DNA from 2 places in the Streptomyces sp. NPDC047085 genome. Region 2 is predicted to be linked to the other one. Evidence: riboswitches for the same ligand, from Rfam matches in the RefSeq annotation. Region 2 holds a riboswitch; the other holds the start of a gene.

Region 1 (5,183 bases), on a different contig from region 2:
GCACGGTGTCCGACAGGAACCGGGACAGCTCCAGCAGGTTCGCCGGGCCGCCCTCGACGAGGTACGTCAGCGCCTCCGCCACGACGCCCGCCGGCACCGACGACTCGGCCATCAGCTCGGCGTCCGGCACGGTCTCGCCGCCCAGCAGCACGGTCGGGATCCCGGACGCCTTCAGCGCGGCCAGCCCGTCCTCCCAGGCGCGCTTGCCGCCCAGCAGCCGTACGACCGCGATGTCGGCGCCCTCGATCAGGCCCGGCAGCTCGCCGGTGACGTCGACGCGGGTCGGGTTGCCGATGCGGTAGCCGGCGCCGGACGCCCGGGCCGCCAGGAGATCGGTGTCGGCGGTCGACAACAACAACACTGTGCTCATGCGGGCGCTCCCGGTGGAATGAAAGGCAGTCCTTGCGGCGCGCCCGACTCGATGAGCCGCCAGAGCGCGTCCGTGTCCGCGTGCTGTTCGATCAGGTCGCCGAGCCGGTCGAGCTGCTCCTCGCGCAGCGCGGCGAACGAGGTGTCCGGGGCGGGCACGAAGCGGCGGCCCGCGGCGGCCGCCACCTCGCGCAGGAAAGCCCGCCGGAAGCCGTCCGACTCCAGCGAACCGTGCCAGTGCGTGCCCCAGGTGTGGCCGACCCGGCAGCCGTCCAAGAAGGGTTCGCCGCCCGCTACGGAGGCGACCCCGTGGTGGATCTCGTACCCCTCGACCCGCTCTCCGAGGGCTTCCCCGGCCGGCCGGGTGAGGGTCTTCTCGCGGGCGAATCGCACCCGCACGGGCAGCAGGCCGAGCCCGGGGACGGCGCCGGCGCGCGACTCGACCTCGTCCTCGATGTGCTCGCCGAGGATCTGGAAGCCACCGCAGACGCCGAGAATGGGGCGCCCTTCCGCGGCCCGTGCGGCGAGGGCGTCCGCCAGCCCCCGCTCCCGCAGCCACGCGAGAGCCTTGACCGTCCCCCGAGTCCCCGGGATCACCACGAGGTCGGCGTCCGCCAGCTCCTCGGGCCGGTCCACGAACCGCACCACGACGCCCGGTTCGGCGGCCAGCGCGTCCACGTCGGTGAAGTTGGACATGAGCGGGATCGCGCAGACGGCGACGCGCAGGACGTCCTCGCCGACCGGGGGAGTCACCGTCGACTCGCGGACGGTGCCGCGCAGCGAGACCCGGAGTCCGTCCTCCTCGTCGATGCCGAGGCCGTGCCGGAACGGGAGCACGCCGTAGGTGTGCCGTCCGGTGAGCCCGTGCAGCATGTCCAGGCCGGGTTCCAGCAGGCTGGCGTCCCCGCGGAACTTGTTGACCAGGAACCCGGCGACCAGTTCCTGGTCCTCGGGCGAGAGCAGGGCGACGGTGCCGAAGAAGGAGGCGAAGACGCCGCCGCGGTCGATGTCGCCGACGACGAGGACGGGAAGGCGCGCGTTCCGCGCGATCCCCATGTTGACGATGTCGGTGCGCCGCAGATTGATCTCGGCGGGCGAACCGGCCCCCTCACAGATCACCGCGTCATACGTGCCCCGCAACTCGGCCAGGCAGTCCAACACCGTGCCGAGGAGCTTCTGCTGGCGCCCCCCGTGATACCCGCGTGCGCTCAGCTCGCCCACCGGCTTGCCCAGCAGCACCACCTGGCTGCTCTGCTCGCCGCCGGGCTTGAGCAGCACGGGGTTCATGAGCGCGGTCGGCTCGACGCGACAGGCCTGGGCCTGCATGGCCTGCGCCCGCCCTATCTCCGCGCCCTCCCTCGTCACGAACGAGTTGAGGGACATGTTCTGCGCCTTGAACGGCGCCACCTTGACGCCCTGGCGGACCAGCCAGCGGCAGATCCCGGCCGTCACGACGCTCTTGCCGGCGTCGGAGGTGGTGCCGGCGACGAGGAGACCACCGTTCACTTGCCACGTCCCTTCAGGCTCTTGGCGCTCTGGACCAGGAGGCGCGCGGCGACCGTGGTGCCGAGCGCGAGCAGGCCGACGCGGCGGGAGAGCCGTACGGCCCGGTCGATGTCGGTGACCCGGACGGCCCGTCCGGCGTCCCCGTTGAGCACGGGCCGGTGTTCGACGCGCCCGCCGTAGGACAGCGTCCCGCCCAGCCGCACGCCGAGGGCGCCCGCGAACGAGGCTTCGACGGGCCCGGCGTTGGGGCTCGGATGATTGGCCGCGTCCGCCCGCCACGCCCGTAGGGCGCCGCGAGGGTCGGGTCCGGCGAGCGTGGCGAGCACGGCGGTGAGCCGGGCGCCCGGCCAGCCGGCGACGTCGTCCAGGCGGGCGGAGGCCCAGCCGAAGCGGCGCAGGCGGGGGGACTTGTGGCCCACCATCGCGTCGAGGGTGTTGACGGCCCGGAACCCGACCAGCCCCGGCACCCCGCCGACCGCGCCCCACACCAGCGCGCCCACGACGGCGTCGGAGGTGTTCTCGGCGACCGACTCGACGACCGCCCGGGCGATCCCGTCGGCGTCGAGGGCCCCTGGATCCCGGCCGCACAGGTGCGGCAGCCGTGCCCGGGCGGCCGTCAGATCCCCGGCCTCCAGGGCGCGTCCGATGATCCGGGCCTCCCGGGCCAGCGAGGTGCCGCCGACGACGGACCAGGTGGCGGCAGCGGTCAGCGCGACGCGGGCGGCGGGAGAGCGGCGTACGGCGCGCTCGGCCACGGCACCCAGAGCGACGGCGCCTCCGGCGCACACGGCGGTGTGCAGCGCACCCCAGCCGCGGTGGTCGTGCCACAACGCGCCCTCCACGGCACCGGCCGCACGACCGAACACGGCGACGGGATGCCCGCGGCGCGGATCGCCGAGGAGCAGGTCGCCCAGGAGGCCGGCGGCGGCGCCGTACGCGTACGAGCGATCGGCACCCATCGGCTCAGCCGGCCGTGGGAAGGGGGGCAGTCCTGGTGCGGGTTCTCGATCGGCAGCCGAGCATGGCGATATGTCCTCACTCAGGGTGTCCACGCCCTGGTTCGACGAGACCGGCGGTGAGAGTTCCTGGCTCCCGGGGTTTCTTCCCCGGTGACAGTGGCGGGACCGCGCCGGATTCGCACCGGCTTCCTCTCCTGCCGCCGTACATGGCCTGGGCAGTCCACCACGCTCCCGGAAGGGCCGTCAACTTGCCGTTGACCTGCGCGGGGAGAGTGTGCTGAGTCCCACACCAGGGGGCCGCGGACAGACGAAAGGCTCCTCCCCGGAGCACACCGGGGAGGAGCCTTTCGGACGGTCGGTCAGACCTTGCTCGTGATCAGGCCTTGTTCATGATCAGGTAGATGCCGTACGCCACTGCCGCAGCGCAGGCCGCGAAGCAGACGTAGGCGCCGGTCACGGCCAGGGCGGCGGAGTCGCCCTGCGCCGCGGCCTTCTCCTTGCGGGACAGGCCGTTCACGCCGAGGGTGAACAGGGCCACCAGGCCGACGGTGAACGCCAGGCTGACGCCGAAGACGGAGCCGAGAGCCGCCCAGTCGATCTTCATGATGCTTCCTTCGGTAACCGGGGTGTGCTCGGGGTCAGACCGCGGCGGCCGGCGGGGTGGCCGGGGCGGCGTTGGCGGAGGCGTCGGCGGCCGGAGCCGGGATCGTGGCCGTCAGGTCCTCGGGGACCGTGCCCACCGGGGGCGGGGTCACCGCGGCGATGGCGGTGGTCACCACGCCGGCCGGCTCAGTGGCGTCGACGTCGTTGACGTTGCTGTGGTCGACGACCTCGCGGCGGGAGAACTTCCAGATCGCGGCGCTGGCGGCGACCAGGAAGACGGCGACGACGGCGGTGCCCCAGTCACCGAGGTCGGTGACGGACTCGGCGCCCGCGCCGACCAGCGCGGCGGCCGGGAGGGTCAGCCCCCAGGCGATGAACATCCGGGTCGCGGTGGACCAGCGGACCACACCGCCCTTGCGGCCCAGGCCCGCACCCATGACCGAGCCGGAGACGACGTGGGTCGTGGAGAGGGAGAAGCCGAGGTGGGAGGAGGCCAGGATGGCCGTGGCGGCGCTGGTCTGCGCGGCGAAGCCCTGCTGCGGCTCCAGGTCGGTCAGGCCCTTGCCCATGGTGCGGATGATGCGCCAGCCGCCGATGTAGGTGCCGAGCGCGATGGCCAGGCCCGCGGAGAGGATCACCCAGGTGGGAGGGTTGGAACCGGGGGCGATGGCACCGCCCGCGATCAGCGCGAGGGTGATGATGCCCATCGTCTTCTGCGCGTCGTTGGTGCCGTGGGCGAGCGAGACCAGGCCCGCGGAGGCGATCTGGCCGGCGCGGTAGCCCTTGCGGGTGGCCTCGCCGTCGGCGTTCTTGCCGATGCCGTAGGAGAAGCGGGTGGCGAGCATCGCCGCGACACCGGCCACGATCGGGGCGGCGACCGCCGGGAGCAGGACCTTGGTGACCAGCACGTCACCGTGGACGGCGCCGAAGCCCGCGGAGGCGACGGTGGCACCGACCAGGCCGCCCATCAGGGCGTGCGAGGAGCTGGAGGGGAGTCCTACCAGCCACGTCATCAGGTTCCAGAGGATCGCGCCGGTGAGGGCGGCGAAGATGACCTCGGGACGGATGCCGTTCTCATCGACGAGACCCTTGGAGATCGTGTTGGCGACCTCCACGGAGAGAAAAGCGCCTACAAGGTTGAGGGCGGCGGACATGGCCACCGCGACCTTGGGCTTGAGCGCACCGGTCGAGATGGTCGTGGCCATCGCGTTGGCGGTGTCGTGAAAACCGTTCGTGAAATCGAACGCGAGTGCGGTTACCACCACAATCGCGAGGATCAGCGAGAAGTTTTCCATTTACCCAGGCAATCGTTCGAGGTCATTGGCTGTTGGACCGTAGGCAACCTGGGTGAACGGAAGGTGAACTGAGACAGACCTGGTGGTGTCGGGAATGGAGGCTCCTGGTTCCGCTTGGGCCCCGGCGCCCCAGGCGCCCCTTGGCTAACGGCCGCTCGCGAGGGCTCGCAGCCGGCTCTGGGGCCCGTTGAAGAGATTCTGGTCACCCGGCAGGCCACCCCTGGTCCCGTACTGCCAGAAGGTCCAGTGCCACCAGCCGCCCGGCAGCGACCCCGGGTCCGGCGCGCCGTGGCTGGCGATCCACAGGGGGTGGTTCCGGGCGAACGCGTGGCTGTCGCCGGTGCAGGTGCTCCACCAGTGGGCGGTGGTGTAGATCACCGGGCGCCGGCCCGTCTCCGCCTCGATCTCGTCGCTGAACGACTGGATCCAGTCGACCATGTCCTCCTGGCTC
Region 2 (14,898 bases):
TCTGCGCTGGCTGGGGCAGGCGGGGCGGGCCTTCGAGCTGATGCGCTCGCGCGCCATGACCCGTACCCGGTCCCGCGGCCCGCTCGGAGACCTCCAGCTCGTCCAGCGCCACGTCTTCGAGTCCCTGCTCGCACTGCGCACCACCCGCCCGCTGGTGTACGAGGCCGTGGCACGGCTGGAGGCCGGCCTCGATGCCCATGTGGAGGTGGGTCTCGCCAAGGTGGCCGCGGCTCGCACGCTCCAGGAGGTGGCCGACGCGGCGATCCAGGTGTACGGCGCGGCCGGCCTCGGCCCGGACACCGCCCTGCCCTCCCTGTTCCGCACCGGGAGGGCGGCCCGGATCCTCGACGGGCCGGACGAACTGCACATCACTTCGGTCGCGCGACGGGTGCTCCGCGCCACCTAGGCTTCATGCGGGCTGACCAGGCCGGTGAGTGCGGCAAGGGCGTAGGCGAGGAAGAAGTCTCCCCAGATCAGCTCGTGTCGAGTCGCGGTACTGGAGGCGAGGTCGTAGCAGCCGTTCAGGAGACGGCCGTCGGCCGACAGATGTGCGTGGACCAACTCGTCGAGCAGTGCGACGGCCCTGTCCGTGTGGCCGAGCTTGAGCAGCGCGACGGCGGTGATGGCGGCGGCGGACGTGTCGAGTGGGCTCTCCGGGTGCCCTTCGTCGGCCGGCGGTACGGCATCCGCGCCCGCCAAGTGGCGTATGCCGTCCTTGAGATCGTTGGCCTCAAGACGGTGTACGGCGTCAGCCACGGCCAGCAGCAGCCAGGCCCGGCCCCGGCTCCAGCCGGGCGGTGGATCGTCACAGGGCGTCCAGCCCCCGGGGCGCTCGTACCGCCAGGACCAGCGGACCCCGTGCTTGCCGAGGCAGAGTTCGAGGTGGTGGCGCAGATGGGACTCGGCTGCCCGCTCGTCAACCGTGGCCAGCAAAGGCACCATGCCAGGAACGCCGTCCACACGGGCCAGGAGGCGGGGGCCGCCGAACGCCGAGCCCCAGGGGACCAGGCCGAGTTCACCGTCGTACGCGTCCCGGCAGGCATGGGCCACCCGGTCTCGTAGGACGGCGGCCTCCGGAGTGTCGGCGAGCGCGGCCCCGTACCAGAAGATCAGACCGCGCGTGGCTGTGTCGGCGTCCACCCAGTAAGCGAGCCGATCGGTGCACCGCACCGCGGCCTCGCGGTCGCCCGCGTCCCCCGTATGCCGGGCGCGCAGCCACAGCAGCCCTGCCCAGAAGCCGCCCGTCCAAGAGCCCCGGCCGGTCGTCGTCCACCGGCCGGTGCTGGGATCTGCGAACAATGGGAATCGGTCCGCGACTTGGGCGCTCGTGACTGCGGCCCGCTCGAGGACGGACTCCAAGGCGGTCCGGGCCCAGCGCGGAACACCGGTTTCGCTTCGAGCCTGCGATGTGCTCATCGCCGTACGGCCGAACGCCGGTCCCGCACTGCCCACACCAGCGCCACCGTGCACGCCCCCACGAACTCGCCCGCGACCAGCAGCCACCCCGTCCCGTACCGCCCGGCGTCCGCCAGCAGTCCGAACAGGGGCGGGCCGATCGCGAACCCGGCGAAGAAGCCGGCCGAGACCAGCGCCGAGTCCTGTCCGGCCCGGCCAGGTGCCGCACGCTGCATCACCAGGACCATGGAGACCGCGTTGGCGGACACCGCGAAGGTGCCGACGGCCAGCGCCGCGACCCACGCCAGCGGGTGCGCGTACGACGAGGCCGCCAGCAGCAGCGCGGCTCCCACCGCACCGGCGGCCAGGCCGCCCGGCAGCCACACCCCCCGGCCCGGCTGCCCCGCCACCTTCGACAAGCCCACCCGCCCGGCGATGCCCGCGATGCCCAGCACCGCCACCAGCGCAGCGGCCGCGGTCGGCCCGAGCCCGAGCCGCCGCGTGCCGTACAGCGCCATATATGTGTTCACCGACGCGATGCCGCAGCCCAGCAGCAGAGAGAAGACGGCCAGCCAGGCGATCATGCCGCGCGGGACCCACGCGGCGGGCGCGGCCTTCGGCGGTGGGTCGGCGGGCAAGGTGCGAGCCGCCCAGACTGCCGCCACCACGGCCGCCGCAGCCGCCGTCCACACCGCGCCCCGCCAGCCCGCCGCCCCGGCCAGCGCCGCCAGCGGCAGCCCGGCCGCGAACGCGCCCAGCTGCACCCCGGACTGCTTCATCCCGGTCACCGAGCCACGTCGCTCCGCCGGTACGGCGGCCAGGATCGCCTTGTTCGTGGCGGGGTTCGCCAGTGCTTGCGGGAGCCCGCCCAGCGCAACCGCCGCCAGCAGGAACGCGGCGTCCGGCGCCGACCCGATCAGCGCCAGCGCCACCGCCGACACCAGCAGCAGCGCGACCAGGCAGCGGCGCGGACCCAGCCGGTCCACCACACGCCCGCCCGTCGGCGAGAGCACGGCCGCGGCGCCGAAGCCGACGGTCGTCGTCAACCCCAGCACGGTCGGCGACACCTTCAGGTCGTCCACGAGCCGCGGCCCGAGCGCGCCGAGCAGGAAGAGCTGCATCATCGAGAAGGCCATGGCGCAGGTCAGCAGTGCGGTCATGGCACTGGTCGGCTGCGCCGGGCCGCTCCCGCCCGCCGTCCGGACCGGACTCTGGGGCTGACTCTGATCCGCGGCCACCGCTCCTCCTCCCGCCCCGGACATCAGCGGGGCTTTCAACGGGCCTTGGAGAGAAGTCGGGCGCAATCACGGGCGAGTTCCGGCCTGTTGCTGTGGCCTGGATCACATGGCACGGTGTGAGGGCGCGTCAGACCGATGTCCGTACCCTCCAGTGATCATCGAGGCGCGGATGCGAGGATGGGGCCGCTATGACGACAGGGTGGTGTTCTCGCACAGTTCGGGCCGCGGTGTTCGCGGCCGTCTGTGTGCTGCTCGCCGCCCTGGGCCACATCATGATGTCGGGAACCGCGGTGCCCTGGTGGGCCATGACCGCGGGTGCTGCGGCGACCGGCGGTACGGCCTGGCTGCTGGCCGACCGGGAACGCGGGCCGCTGCTCGTCGTCTCCGTCACGGTGGCCGCCCAGGCCGTACTCCACTCGTCGTTCGCTCTCGCTCAGGCCGTCGTACACCCGGCACCGTCCGGCGGGACATCGCTGGCCCGGCAGTGGCTCACCTACCTCGCATGCGACCCGATGCCGTCGGCGTCGGGCGCGGAGCATCACGCCATGTCGGGGTCGATGAGTTCCATGGACCACGGGATGGCGGCCATGCACTCCATGGGCTCGATGGACCACATGGGGTCCCCGGCCTCCCTCGGCCATGACATGGGCGGAATGTCCGCGACCGGCATGCTCGCCGCCCACCTGCTGGCCGCACTGCTGTGCGGCCTGTGGCTGGCCCATGGCGAACGTGCCGCCTTCCGGATCCTGCGGGCCGTCGCCGGCTGGCTCTTCGCACCGCTGAGCCTGCTGTTCCGGTTGCCCGCACCGCCGCACCGGCCGCGTGTCCGCGCCCGCCGAGCGACGTCGGACCGGGCACCGCGCCGCCTTCTCCTCTCCCACGCGATCACTTCTCGGGGTCCGCCCGCCGGGGTCGCTGTCGCCTGACGACAGCTGGTTCCCCGAGGTCGGTCCACTACCCACAGCCGTCGAGCCGTCGGTTCTCCGCCTCGGGCACCGGCCGCGCGCTCCCGTGCCCGGCCGTCCACCCCTTCACCGGTTCCGCCGTGCTGCCCGCTGCCCTGTGGCGCGCGCCGGCTGGACACCGGATACCTGATTCCCGAGAAGGACAGACCCCAGGTGATCACTCCTGCCCTGGCTCCAGCGTGCGAACAGTCGAGAACGGACTCGCGAGAAGAGTCGATCACGGCCTGGGCGCTCGCCGCCCGCAACGGTGACCCCGATGCCGTCGACCACTTCGTACGCGCCCTGCACCGAGACGTCCGCCACTACGTGACGTACCTCGGAGCCGACCCCCAGAGTGCCGACGACCTGACCCAGGACACCTTTCTGCGGGCCCTGGGCAGCCTGCACCGGTTCGAAGGCCGCTCCTCGGCCCGCACCTGGCTGCTCTCCATCGCCCGCCGCGCGTTCATCGACAGCATCCGCTACAGCTCCTCCCGCCCCCGTCTGTCGGACACGGACGACTGGGAGTCGGCCGCCGAACGCACCCAGCCTCGCGGCCTGCCCGGCTTCGACGACGGCGTCGCCCTCACCGAACTGCTGGACACGCTCCCCGACGACCGCCGCGAGGCGTTCGTCCTCACCCAGATGGTCGGCCTCCCCTACGCGGAGGCGGCCCGCGTCAGCGACTGCCCGGTGGGCACGGTGCGCTCGCGCGTGGCCCGTGCCCGCACGTCGTTGATCGCGTGGCTGGACGAGGCCGAGCACCTGGCACCGATGCCCGCCGCGGCCTGACCGGTGGTACGGCGACGGCCCGGATCGCCAACCGATCCGGGCCGCGACTCGTAAAGGAAGGACAGAGTTGACCAGGTGGTGCGTGGGCCGCGTGGCAGCATCGGATGCCATGAGGGTGTCCCCGGCGGTGCGAATGCTGCGCGCGGCAGTGTTCGCCGTGTTGTGCGTGCTGCTCGCCGCCGGGGCACATGTGCTGGCCACGGGCCAGGCGCCGCTGGTGTGGGTGCAGATCGCCGCCGTCGTGCCGGTCTTCGCGGCCGGCTGCCTGCTGGGCGGCCGCGAGCGGTCGCTGGCCGGCATCGGTGGGGGAACCCTGGCCAGCCAGTGCGGGCTGCACCTCGTCTTCCACGCCGCCCAGCCGCACCACACGGCGATGGCCATGCAGGGCATGACGATGAGCCACGCACGCGCGCTCACCCCCCACGCCACCGCGGTCCATTTCGTAGCCGCCGCTCTGCTGACCTGGTGGCTGCGGCGCGGTGAGGCCGCGCTGTGGTCGCTGCTGCGCTGGGCGATCGCATTCGTACCGGGGCTTGCCGCCTGGTGGCAGGTGGTTGGAGGAGCCTGTGACGTAACGCCGGCGACAGGTCTCGTACGTCGCGCGGTGGACGAGGCGTGGTCGTTGTGGCGGATGCGGCTGCGGTACGCCGTGCACCGGCGCGGACCGCCGACGGGGAAGTCGTACGCCATCTGACCTCGACATCCCTCCTCAGGTACGGAGATCCCCTCAGCCATGTCCACGACTCGCACCACCACTCTGCGCCGCGTCGGCGCCGTCACCGCGCTCGCTGCCGCCGGCGTCCTCGCCGCCGCGGGCGTCGCCTCCGCGCATGTCACCGTCCACCCCGACAGCTACGCCAAGGGCGCCACGGACGGTGTGCTGTCCTTCCGCGTCCCCAACGAGGAGGACAGCGCGAGCACCACCAAGGTCCAGGTCTTCCTGCCCACCGACCACCCCGTCCTCGGCGTGCTCGTCTCACCGCAGGACGGCTGGACCGCCAAGGTCACCAACACCAAGCTCAAGACGCCGGTCAAGACCGACGACGGCACCATCACCGACGCCGTCTCCGAGATCACCTGGACCGGCGGGAAGATCGCCCCCGGCCAGTACGAGGACTTCAACGTCGCGTTCGGACAGCTGCCGGACAACACGGACCAGTTGACCTTCAAGACACTCCAGACGTACTCCGACGGCAAGACCGTGCGCTGGATCGAGGAGCCGTCGGGAGGGGAGGAGCCGGAGAACCCGGCGCCGGTCCTCAAGCTCACGGCGAAGGGTGCCCAGGGGGAGGGCAGCGGCGCCTCCGCCGCCTCCTCGGCGACGCCGAAGAGCTCGGACAGCTCCAAGTCCACCGCGTCCAGCAGTGACTCGACGGCTCGCGGGCTCGGTGTCGCCGGCTTGATCGTGGGTGTGCTGGGCCTGGCCGCGGCGGCTTTCGCCGTCGTGAGGGGCCGCTCCGCCGGGACCCGGGGCGAGTAATTCGGCAATGCGGCGTGCCCTGCCGACTCTTCCCACGGCAGGGCAAACCGTCCGACTGCCATCCCAACGTGTGCGAGACGCCGTCCCTCGCGTGACGCGCGCCACGCGCATGCTCCGGAACTCGGCCCGTGGCCGGGCCGACCCCTGAATCGGTACGACGCGATCTGAGCAATGCCGTACGACGTGACCTGGAGACGCGGTTGATGGACGAGTCCCGGCAATCCTTCCTCGCGGGCGCGAGCACGGCCCTGCGGAAGATGACACCCCCGCCCGCACTCTGTGGCTTCCTCGTGCTCCTTGCCCTGATGTTCGCAATGTCGTACGCCGCCGGGTCCGCCGCCGGTCCGGTCGCACCCGGCATGCACGGCACCGGGACCGCAGGGCACGACAGGCCCAGCGGCACGGGCGGAAGTGGGCGCATGGGAGACATGGACATGCACGAGGGGGGCGACCATTGAGCGCCGAACCGGTGACCACCTTGGTGACGACGGATCTGACCGTCGGCGGCATGACCTGCGCGGCCTGCGTGAAACGCGTCGAGAGGAAGCTCGGCAAGCTGGACGGAGTCACGGCGGCCGTCAACCTGGCCACCGGACGAGCCCGGGTCAGCCACCCGGCGCACGTGAGCCCGGCGGAACTCGTCGCCACGGTCGAGAAGGCGGGCTACACGGCTGCCCTGCCTGAGCCGCCCAAGAGGCAACAGCGTGAGGACCACGAGGCATCCGGCGAAGCACGGCAAGAGCGTCACCGGCTGCTGGTCACCGCATTGCTTGCGCTCCCCGTCCTCGTGCTGTCGATGGTGCCCGCCCTGCAGTTCCGCAACTGGCAGTGGTTGTGTTTCGTCCTCGCGGCGCCCGTCGCCGTGTGGGGCGCCTGGCCCTTCCACCTCCGGGCGGTACGGGGGCTGCGGCACTCCGCGGCGACCATGGACACGCTGGTGTCGCTGGGCGTGGCAGCCTCCTTCTCCTGGTCGGCGTACGCGCTCTTCCTCGGGGGAGCCGGCGATCCCGGGATGCGGATGCCGTTCACGCTCGTCCCCACTGCCTCGGGCGGCGTGGCGCACATCTACCTCGAAGCGGCTGTCGGAGTCCCGCTGTTCGTGCTGGCGGGCCGGTTCCTGGAGGCACGCGGGCGGCGCGGAACCGGGGCGGCACTGCGCTCGCTGGCCCGGCTCGCCGCCAAGGAGGTGGCCGTACGAGACGGTGATACCGAGCGGCTGATTCCACTGGAGGAGTTGCGGGTCGGGCAGGTCTTCGTCGTGCGGCCCGGGGAACGGGTCGCCACCGACGGTGAGGTGGTGGAGGGCAGTTCCGCCGTGGATCTGTCCCTGGTCACCGGGGAGAGCGAGCCGGTCGAGGTCGGGCCGGGCTCGGCCGTGGTCGGCGGGGCCGTCAACGCCGGCGGGCTGCTGCTCGTACGGGTCACGGCAGTCGGCGCCGACACGCAACTCGCCCGGATCACCCGGCTGGTGACCGAGGCGCAGGCGGGCAAGGCGCGCGCCCAGCGGCTGGCAGACTCGGTGGCCGGCGTCTTCGTACCCGTTGTGCTGGCGCTGGCCGTCACGACGCTCGGTTTCTGGCTCGGCGCGGGTGCCGAACCCCAGGCGGCGATCACGGCCTGCGTGGCCGTCCTGGTCGTGGCCTGTCCCTGCGCGCTGGGCCTCGCGACCCCGACCGCGCTGATGGCCGCGACCGGCCGGGGCGCCCAACTGGGCGTCCTCGTCTCCGGCCCGCAGGCACTGGAGGGGCTTCAGCACCTCGACGCCGTGGTCCTGGACAAGACCGGCACACTTACCTCCGGCCACATGAGCGTCGCCCGGATCACCGCCGTACCGGACGGCCTCGACCGCGACGCGGTACTGCGGCTGGCGGGGGCCGTCGAGCAGGGCTCGGAACACCCCCTCGGCCGGGCGGTCTCCGCATACGCCCGGCGGGAGCTCGGCAAGCAACGACTGCCGGACGTGAGCGAGTTCAACGCCCTGCCGGGACAGGGAGTGCGCGGCCGGGTCGAGGGACGGCTGGTCGAGGTCCTCGCTCCGGACGACGAGTTGCCCGCAGCACTCGCGGACGCCCTGCTCGTGGCCGAAGCCGCCGCCCACACGCCCGTACTGGTCCGCGTGGACGGGACAGCCGAAGCCCTCATCGAGATCGGGGACGTCGTACGCCCCGGCAGCTACCGGGCCGTCGACCGACTGCGACGTCTCGGCGTGCGCCCCGTGCTCGCCACCGGCGACCGCGAGGCGCCCGCCCGGGCCGTCGCGTCCGCCCTGGGCATCGACGAGGTGCACGCCCGCCGCACCCCCGAGGACAAGGCCGCCCTCGTCCGGGACCTGCGCGAGCAGGGCTACCGGGTCGCAGTCGTCGGCGACGGCGTGAACGACGCCGCCGCACTGGCCTGCGCCGACCTGGGCATCGCCATGGGCAGCGGCACGGACGTCGCGATCGGCGCCGCCGACGTCACGCTGGTACGCGGCGACATCGAGGCCCTCACGGACGCGATCAGGCTCGCCCGGCGCACGCTGGGCACGATCCGCGCCAACCTCGCCTGGGCCTTCGGCTACAACGTCGTCACCGTCCCGCTCGCCATGGTCGGCCTGCTCAACCCCATGCTCGCCGCAGCGGCCATGTCGGCCAGCTCGGTGCTGGTCGTCACCAACAGCCTGCGCCTGCGCGCCTGGCAGCCGTCGCCCGCCGCCCGGAGGCGTACCCGATGACCGACCAGGCCAAGGCCCTCTGGCGCCCCATCCGCCGCAGGCTCACCGACACGCTGCTCGCCGCACTCGCGCCTGTCGCCGCATGCGGCCTCGCGCTCGGCGGTCTGAGCATGTGGACCGCCTACGGCAACGCAGGCAGCCCAGCCCGTATCGCGGTCACCGAGAGCCAGGTGCTCCTGCCCTACGGCGACAACCGGGACACTGCGGCCTTCTTCCGGATCACCAACAGCGGGGGCTCGGCGGACCGGCTGCTGAAGGTGACGTCCACCGAGGCCGATGGTGCCGTCACACTCAGCCGCCACCGTATGACCGGCGGCCGCTCGGCATCCGCACAGACGGTGGCTTCGGTCACCGTTCCGGCCGGCGACAGCCTCGCCATGTCCCCGAACAGCCTCGACGTGACCGTGCCGGCGAAGACGGGCTGGCAGTCCGGTGACCTTGTCACGTTCACCCTGTACTTCGAGCACAGCGGGGCCGTGAAGACCCTCGCGGTCGTGGTCCGTGCGGGCCAGGAGGGAACGTGACAGAAGCGGGTCGGCAAACGTGCCGCCGGGGCGGCGGTCCGTAAGACGTCTGTCAGACGTCGGGGCCACGGTCCGGCGGGTTCCGCCCTGCGGGACACCGTAGGTTTGGCCGTGGGAACAGAAGGCCACCCGAGCCGGACACCTGGGGTCGCGGATCGGCGGGGCGTGGATCCTGGTTGCCGCCACCGTGGCCCGTCCGTCTGCCGCGGGACCTGATCCGCCGCAGTTCCCTCGCTAGTGCACCGGTATCACACCGGTGTCGCGGTCAGCCGGTCCAGGGCGCCCGCCTTGGCCTGGGCGACGAGGTCGGCGAACTGCTCCTCGCTCATCTGCACCTGTTGTCCGAAGTCGTCGGTGATGCGCACCCGCCTGTCCTCGGGTGCGTCCGGGTCGAGAAAGAGCTGGGGACAACCACAGTTGCAGCTCCCGCAGAAGGTCGCGATCGGTTCCGGGCTCGTCTCGGGCATCTGCGTACCTCGTTCGCTTCCGGCGCGCCGGGCGGTCCGGCACTTCAACGATGCCCCGTGCGCGAGGTGTGTGAAACGGGCCCAACTCATGGCAAACGCCACGTCACTTCGCGGGAACTCGGCGGCGCCGTTCAACGACTCATGGCACGCGCGGTGCATGCGAAGAAGCGTCTCGGGGGGCGGACCGAGGCGACGGCTGCGTCGCCGTCAGCCGGTGTCGGCGGTGCGGGCGGTCCAGCGTTCCTCGACCTTGGCCAGTCGCCAGTACGCGACAGCCACGGCCCAGACGACCACGAACAGACCGACGATGACATAGCCGACGTTGTCCAGGTCCAGCCCGGCGATCCAGCCGGTGACCGCGTCCCTCAGGCCGAGCTTGTCGTGCAGGACGCCGACCAGTTCGATGGTGCCGACGAAGAAGGCCACGGCGATGGACAGGCCGGTGATGGTGAGGTTGTAGAACACCTTGCGCACCGGGTTGGAGAACGCCCACTGGTAGGCGAAGTTCATGAACGTGCCGTCGAGGGTGTCGAACAGACTCATGCCTGCGGCGAACAGCAGGGGCAGGCACAGGACCGCGTACCAGGGCAGCCCGGCGGCGGCGCCGTTGCCGGCCAGGGCGAGGAGCAGGACCTCGGTCGAGGTATCGAAGCCGATGCCGAAGACGAAACCGAGGGGGAACATCTGGCCGGGCCGGCGGATGGACTTGGTGAGCCGGCCCAGGATGCGGTTCATGAAACCGCGCGAGTCCAGGTGCGCCTCCAGCTCCGCCTCGTCGTAGTGTCCGGCGCGCATGGCCTGGAAGACGCGCAGGATGCCGAACAGCGCGACGAGGTTGAGGGCGGCGATGAGGTACAGGAACCCCCCGGAGACCATGGTGCCGACGGTGCCCAGGACCTGGTGGGTTCGGGAGCCGTCGTTCATCAGGGTGCCGGCTAGCTTCGCGCCTCCGGCGACCAGCGCGGCCATCACGACCACGACACTGGAGTGCCCGAGGGCGAACCAGAAGCCCACCGACACCGGCCGCTTGCCGTCGGCCATCAGCTTGCGGGTGGTGTTGTCGATCGCCGCGATGTGGTCCGCGTCGAAGGCGTGCCGCATGCCGAGCGTGTACGCCGTGACGCCCAGGCCGATGCCGAACGCCTTGGAGCCGACCTCGTAGTGCCGCGGGACCACGAGCAGGAACAGGATCCCGAACGCGACCACATGGAGAGCGATGATCACCGCCAGCAGGCCGGCGGTTCGGACGGTGTCCTCGCGGCGCCAGCGAAAGGACGGGGCGGCGGCGGTTTCGGGCACGCCTTGGGACACGGTCATACGGTCACGCTCCAGCACCTCGTGGATCAGCTTCGTGATGCCGTGGCCGGTCTCCTGGCTGACGGGTCAACGCGCCCGCCCCTGCCTTCCCGGCCGTGAGGCCAGTGGCATACGTGGGGTGGGAACTCCCCGATCACAGTGGCGAGGGCCGCTCCGGACTGAGCTCCTGAGAGCTTTCACCGGTCTTCCCGAACACCACGGCCCGCCCACCCTACGGCACGCCGCCGTCATGGCCAGGGGGAGCATGGTGGAGCAGCTTCAGAGGCTCGTTGTCCGCTACGGCGAATCCGTACAGAAGCCCGTGCGTTTCCGTCCCGGAACGTGGCGCCCGCGGTTGGTGTCGCACGGGGCGGCGCATGTACTCGATATCGGCGTTGAATCCGCGAGTGGTCCGGGCGGTGACCGTCTCATCGATCGGGGCGACTTGGCCCGTCTTCGTGACCACGCTGGTGATGACGCCGATGGCCTGCGTGACCTGTTCGTCGCTGTCATGATCTGGGGCTCAGGTACCACCAACGGACGTGGGCCGCGGTACACCGAAGCGGCCCTGTCCGACCCGCGCCTGCCCGGAGTCCTCCGGACCACGCGCGAAGCGGTCCGAGGCGGAGACCTGAGCGGGGCCTACCGGCAGTTCGCCCTTAAGGGAGTGGGGCGATCCTTCTTCACCAAATGGTTCGCGGCCGTGGACGACCGTGAAGCCACATGTGATCGGGCCTTGATCCTCGACGACCGGGTCTTTCGCTCGCTGAACGCGTGTCACACCGGACTGGCTTGAGTGGCTCCTCTTCCATCTGAACGGTCGCGTGGACGAGACCTGAGCTTGGGAAGCTGAGGTGATCTAGGGTTCGTTGCGGTGCTGACCCGTGGCGGAAGGGGGTCGACGCGTGGTGGGCGACTGTACCGACGTAGAGCAGGCGCCCGGCAGCCAGGTCGGACATTGCCTCGCCTCAACGCCGGCCACGGGCTGCGAGCAGCCTTTCGCCCTCAGGATGGTGAACGCCTTACCCAACCGCTCTGCTGAAGCTCGTCGTCGTCCCATTTCGCCCTCCAGGACGTAGCCGAAACACGGCCCGCCGGGATGGCGGTGCGGCGGCACGCCGGGACCGCCGGGAGGATACTCGATCCGCACGGTCATCACCTCGGCGTCTGCCGGTATGAAGGGCGGGGTGATGCTCTGAAGGTCGGTCCGAGTGTTCTACGCCTTTTCATAGGGGTCCATCGTTTCCTCCTATCGCGCCCCGGCCGCAAGCCACTGGTCGAACGTCGTCGGGGCGATACGGGCGTTCTCGCCGGGCAGCAGCACATTGCCGGCCATCGACACATCAAGGGGGCCCGACCACGTCGGAACCAGCTTCACCTTGCGCCCGAGAACGTCATGGGTGCGGCGGGCCATGTCGACCAGGTCTTGCGGCTCAGGGCCGGCGACATCGACGTAGCGGCCCCGCGGCTCCCCGGTCGCGACCTCGGCCAGGACCTGAGCTATGTCGTCGGGTGCAATCGGCTGAACAAGCAGCGGGGCGATGGTGGCCACGCCGTCGCGCTCTGTCCAGCTGGCGGCCAACGCCGCGAAGTCGTGAAACTGTGTAGCGGGCACGATCGTCCACGGCACCCGGCCCTCCTCGATCAGACGCTCTTGCTCGCGCTTGCCCGAGTAGTGGGCCGTACCACCTGTGACCCGGTCGATTCCGACGATCGACAGCAGTACGTGGTGCCGCACCCCCGCGCGCTCCTCGGCGGCGAGAAGATTTCTCGTGGCAGTGCCGAAATAGGCGCGCGTCTCGTCGGGGCTGACCGGCGGGGAGCTGATGGCATCGACCACCGCGTCAACGCCTTCGAGTGCCGTGTCCAAGCCCTCGCCCGTGATCAGGTCAACGCCGAGAGAGCGGCTCATGGGTATGACTTCGTGCTCCGCACGCTCGAGGAACGAGGCAGTGCGGGCACCGATATTGCCGGTCGCACCGGCGACAGCGATTCGCATGGTGCGCCTCATTTCGCACGCTGACTAAGCCAGTCGTCGTGGAGGTGAACGAACGGATCCCAGGTCTTGAGACTGAGTCTCAGCAGACCACCAAGGGATGTGCTTGTGACACAAGACAGACTGCGGCACGAGCCCTTCGGCTTCAGCCGGCCCCCCAACCACGCTAGCCTTCGCTGTTTCACTTCGCATGGCCGAGCTGGTCGGATCATCGTGCCGCCAGGGCCAGGTCGCGAAGATGCGCAGGTGGATGCGGCGGCCGCCGCTGGTGCCGCGGGCTGCGGCCGAGGCATGGGCGAGGAAGGTCGAGCGGCTTGCCGGGGTTCGTTCCTGGACCGCGACCGAGCAGCGTGGTCTTCGCCACCGCCTCACGTGCCTTGGCGGCCGACCAGGACCTCGAGCCGCTGGTCGCGTCCCTGACCGCCCCGTACGGTCGGCGCTTCGATCGGCAGGACGTCGACCATGCGGCCGACCGCCAGGGCTCAGGCCGCCTCAACCCGCCGACCGTCGCGCTTCGTCACTGGGGAAGCGTGGCCGATAGCTGCGGGAGACCTCGTGCACCTTGCGGAGGCCGAGGAACCCGAGGACGACCGCGGTCAGGATGGCGATGGCGGAGCCGACCAGGGTCCGCAGGGTGTCCCCGGCGCCGGCGGCCTCGCAGACCACCGCGGCCAGCACGCCGGTGACGACGGAGTTGATGACGCAGACGACGACAGGTGAGCCGGACAGCCAGTGCGTCACCCCGAGCCGACGGCGGAAGCTGTAGGTCGTCCAGATCCCTGGCGGGTCGTCGTGGTGGCTCGCGACGAAGTACGGCTCAAGCTCCGGTGCGAGCTCGACGTATGCGTGCCGCAGCCGGTTCATGCCGATGATCAGCCAGGTGTCCTCGATGTCCGCCTCGATCAGCCGGAAGTACGTCCCGAACCCGACGAGCAGGACAACGGGCAGCACCAGCAACGCGAACGTCGTGAATCCCGACCCGAACTGGGTCGCGTTGGCCACCAGCGAGAGCGCCACCACCGCGGCCGACAGCACCGTCAGATACGTCCCGGTGCGGCTGAAGATCTCCTGCCACGTCATGTTCCGCGTCGCCAGCAGACTCCAGTGCTCGGTCGCCAGAAATTGCGCATGCGGCGTCCCGGCATCAACACCCTTGAGCTCTCTCATCCCCCGAGTGTGACCTCAGTCGTCGAAGAGTGTGAAAGGGCCCGCCGGTGCCGTCAGCAGTGAGTGCGACGAAGAGCTCGCCACAGGGGAGGTCATCGGTTCGGCGGGGCGGAGGGTCACGGCAGCTGCAAGGTACGGATCGACATCAGCGTGAGCTGTAGCCCGTGGGGGCGGTCGACGAGCAGCGCCTCGCACTCCGAGCACGCTGGGCAGCGCACCACCATGCCGGGACAGCGCAGGTAGACCCGGGTCTCGGCGACGCGGTGCCGATCGCCGCACGCGGCGCACTCCAGGACGATCGTGCTTGCCTCCCGGCCCAGGACCAGCGACAACGCTCCGGCCACGGCGTTGCCGTCCACGTAGCCGTCCTCTGGATGCACCGAGAGGAGGTCTTCCTCTGCGTTCACGTCGGGGCTCCTATCCGAACCTCTCTGTCCTCAACAGGTCAGTGTCCGCGCCGGCGTCGGTCAGTGCGCGGGCAGTGTCCTCCACGAATGTGGTCGGACCGCACACGTAAACCCGCAGCCGCGGCTCGCGAACGCCACCGGAACCGAGGAGCGCACTCAGCTGATCGGCTCTCAGCCGGCCGTACTCGAATCCCGGCGCCCGTTCCCGGGTGAGCCGAATGGTGGTCTCCGGCCCGCCGGGACTGCTCAGCTCGTCGCCGAAGATGACCCGATCGGCCGTACGCGCGGAGTACACCAGTCGCACGGGGGTGCCGTGAGCGCGGGCGGCGCGCCAGATCGCGCGCATCGGCGCGATGCCGGAGCCGCCGGCCACCAGGAGCAGCGGTGCGTCGTCGGGCTCCCACACGAAGTAGCCCCCTACCGGTCCCCTGACCTCCAGGACATCACCGTCAGTGGCGATGTCGACCAGGTACGGGGAC

The links. A riboswitch is a leader RNA that binds a small molecule or an ion and turns the genes downstream of it on or off. The one in region 2 is predicted to bind cobalamin.
Region 1: it holds a riboswitch for cobalamin, as region 2 does, so the genes downstream of both, ABZ865_RS05400 (cobalamin biosynthesis protein) here and ABZ865_RS32250 (HoxN/HupN/NixA family nickel/cobalt transporter) in region 2, are expected to answer to the same signal.

Annotation. Positions count from the first base shown of each region.
Region 1 covers NZ_JBEYUW010000001.1:1,240,906-1,246,088, forward strand. The annotation lists gene cobN (cobaltochelatase subunit CobN) at 1-370, opposite strand, end outside; gene ABZ865_RS05395 (cobyric acid synthase) at 367-1,875, opposite strand; gene ABZ865_RS05400 (cobalamin biosynthesis protein) at 1,872-2,834, opposite strand; cobalamin riboswitch at 2,934-3,075, opposite strand; gene ABZ865_RS05405 (hypothetical protein) at 3,211-3,438, opposite strand; gene ABZ865_RS05410 (inorganic phosphate transporter) at 3,473-4,732, opposite strand; gene ABZ865_RS05415 (lysozyme) at 4,877-5,183, opposite strand, start outside.
Region 2 covers NZ_JBEYUW010000012.1:37,163-52,060, forward strand. The annotation lists gene ABZ865_RS32195 (acyl-CoA dehydrogenase family protein) at 1-406, shown strand, start outside; gene ABZ865_RS32200 (sugar ABC transporter permease) at 403-1,299, opposite strand; gene ABZ865_RS32205 (MFS transporter) at 1,413-2,555, opposite strand; gene ABZ865_RS32210 (hypothetical protein) at 2,822-3,559, shown strand; gene ABZ865_RS32215 (sigma-70 family RNA polymerase sigma factor) at 3,752-4,369, shown strand; gene ABZ865_RS32220 (hypothetical protein) at 4,479-5,063, shown strand; gene ABZ865_RS32225 (YcnI family protein) at 5,103-5,849, shown strand; gene ABZ865_RS32230 (hypothetical protein) at 6,053-6,307, shown strand; gene ABZ865_RS32235 (heavy metal translocating P-type ATPase) at 6,304-8,562, shown strand; gene ABZ865_RS32240 (copper chaperone PCu(A)C) at 8,559-9,086, shown strand; gene ABZ865_RS32245 (hypothetical protein) at 9,335-9,553, opposite strand; gene ABZ865_RS32250 (HoxN/HupN/NixA family nickel/cobalt transporter) at 9,761-10,870, opposite strand; cobalamin riboswitch at 10,897-11,085, opposite strand; gene ABZ865_RS32255 (hypothetical protein) at 11,115-11,645, shown strand; gene ABZ865_RS32260 (cupin domain-containing protein) at 11,709-12,005, opposite strand; gene ABZ865_RS32265 (NAD(P)H-binding protein) at 12,099-12,848, opposite strand; gene ABZ865_RS32270 (hypothetical protein) at 13,338-14,012, opposite strand; gene ABZ865_RS32275 (DUF6510 family protein) at 14,129-14,419, opposite strand; gene ABZ865_RS32280 (FAD-binding oxidoreductase) at 14,430-14,898, opposite strand, start outside.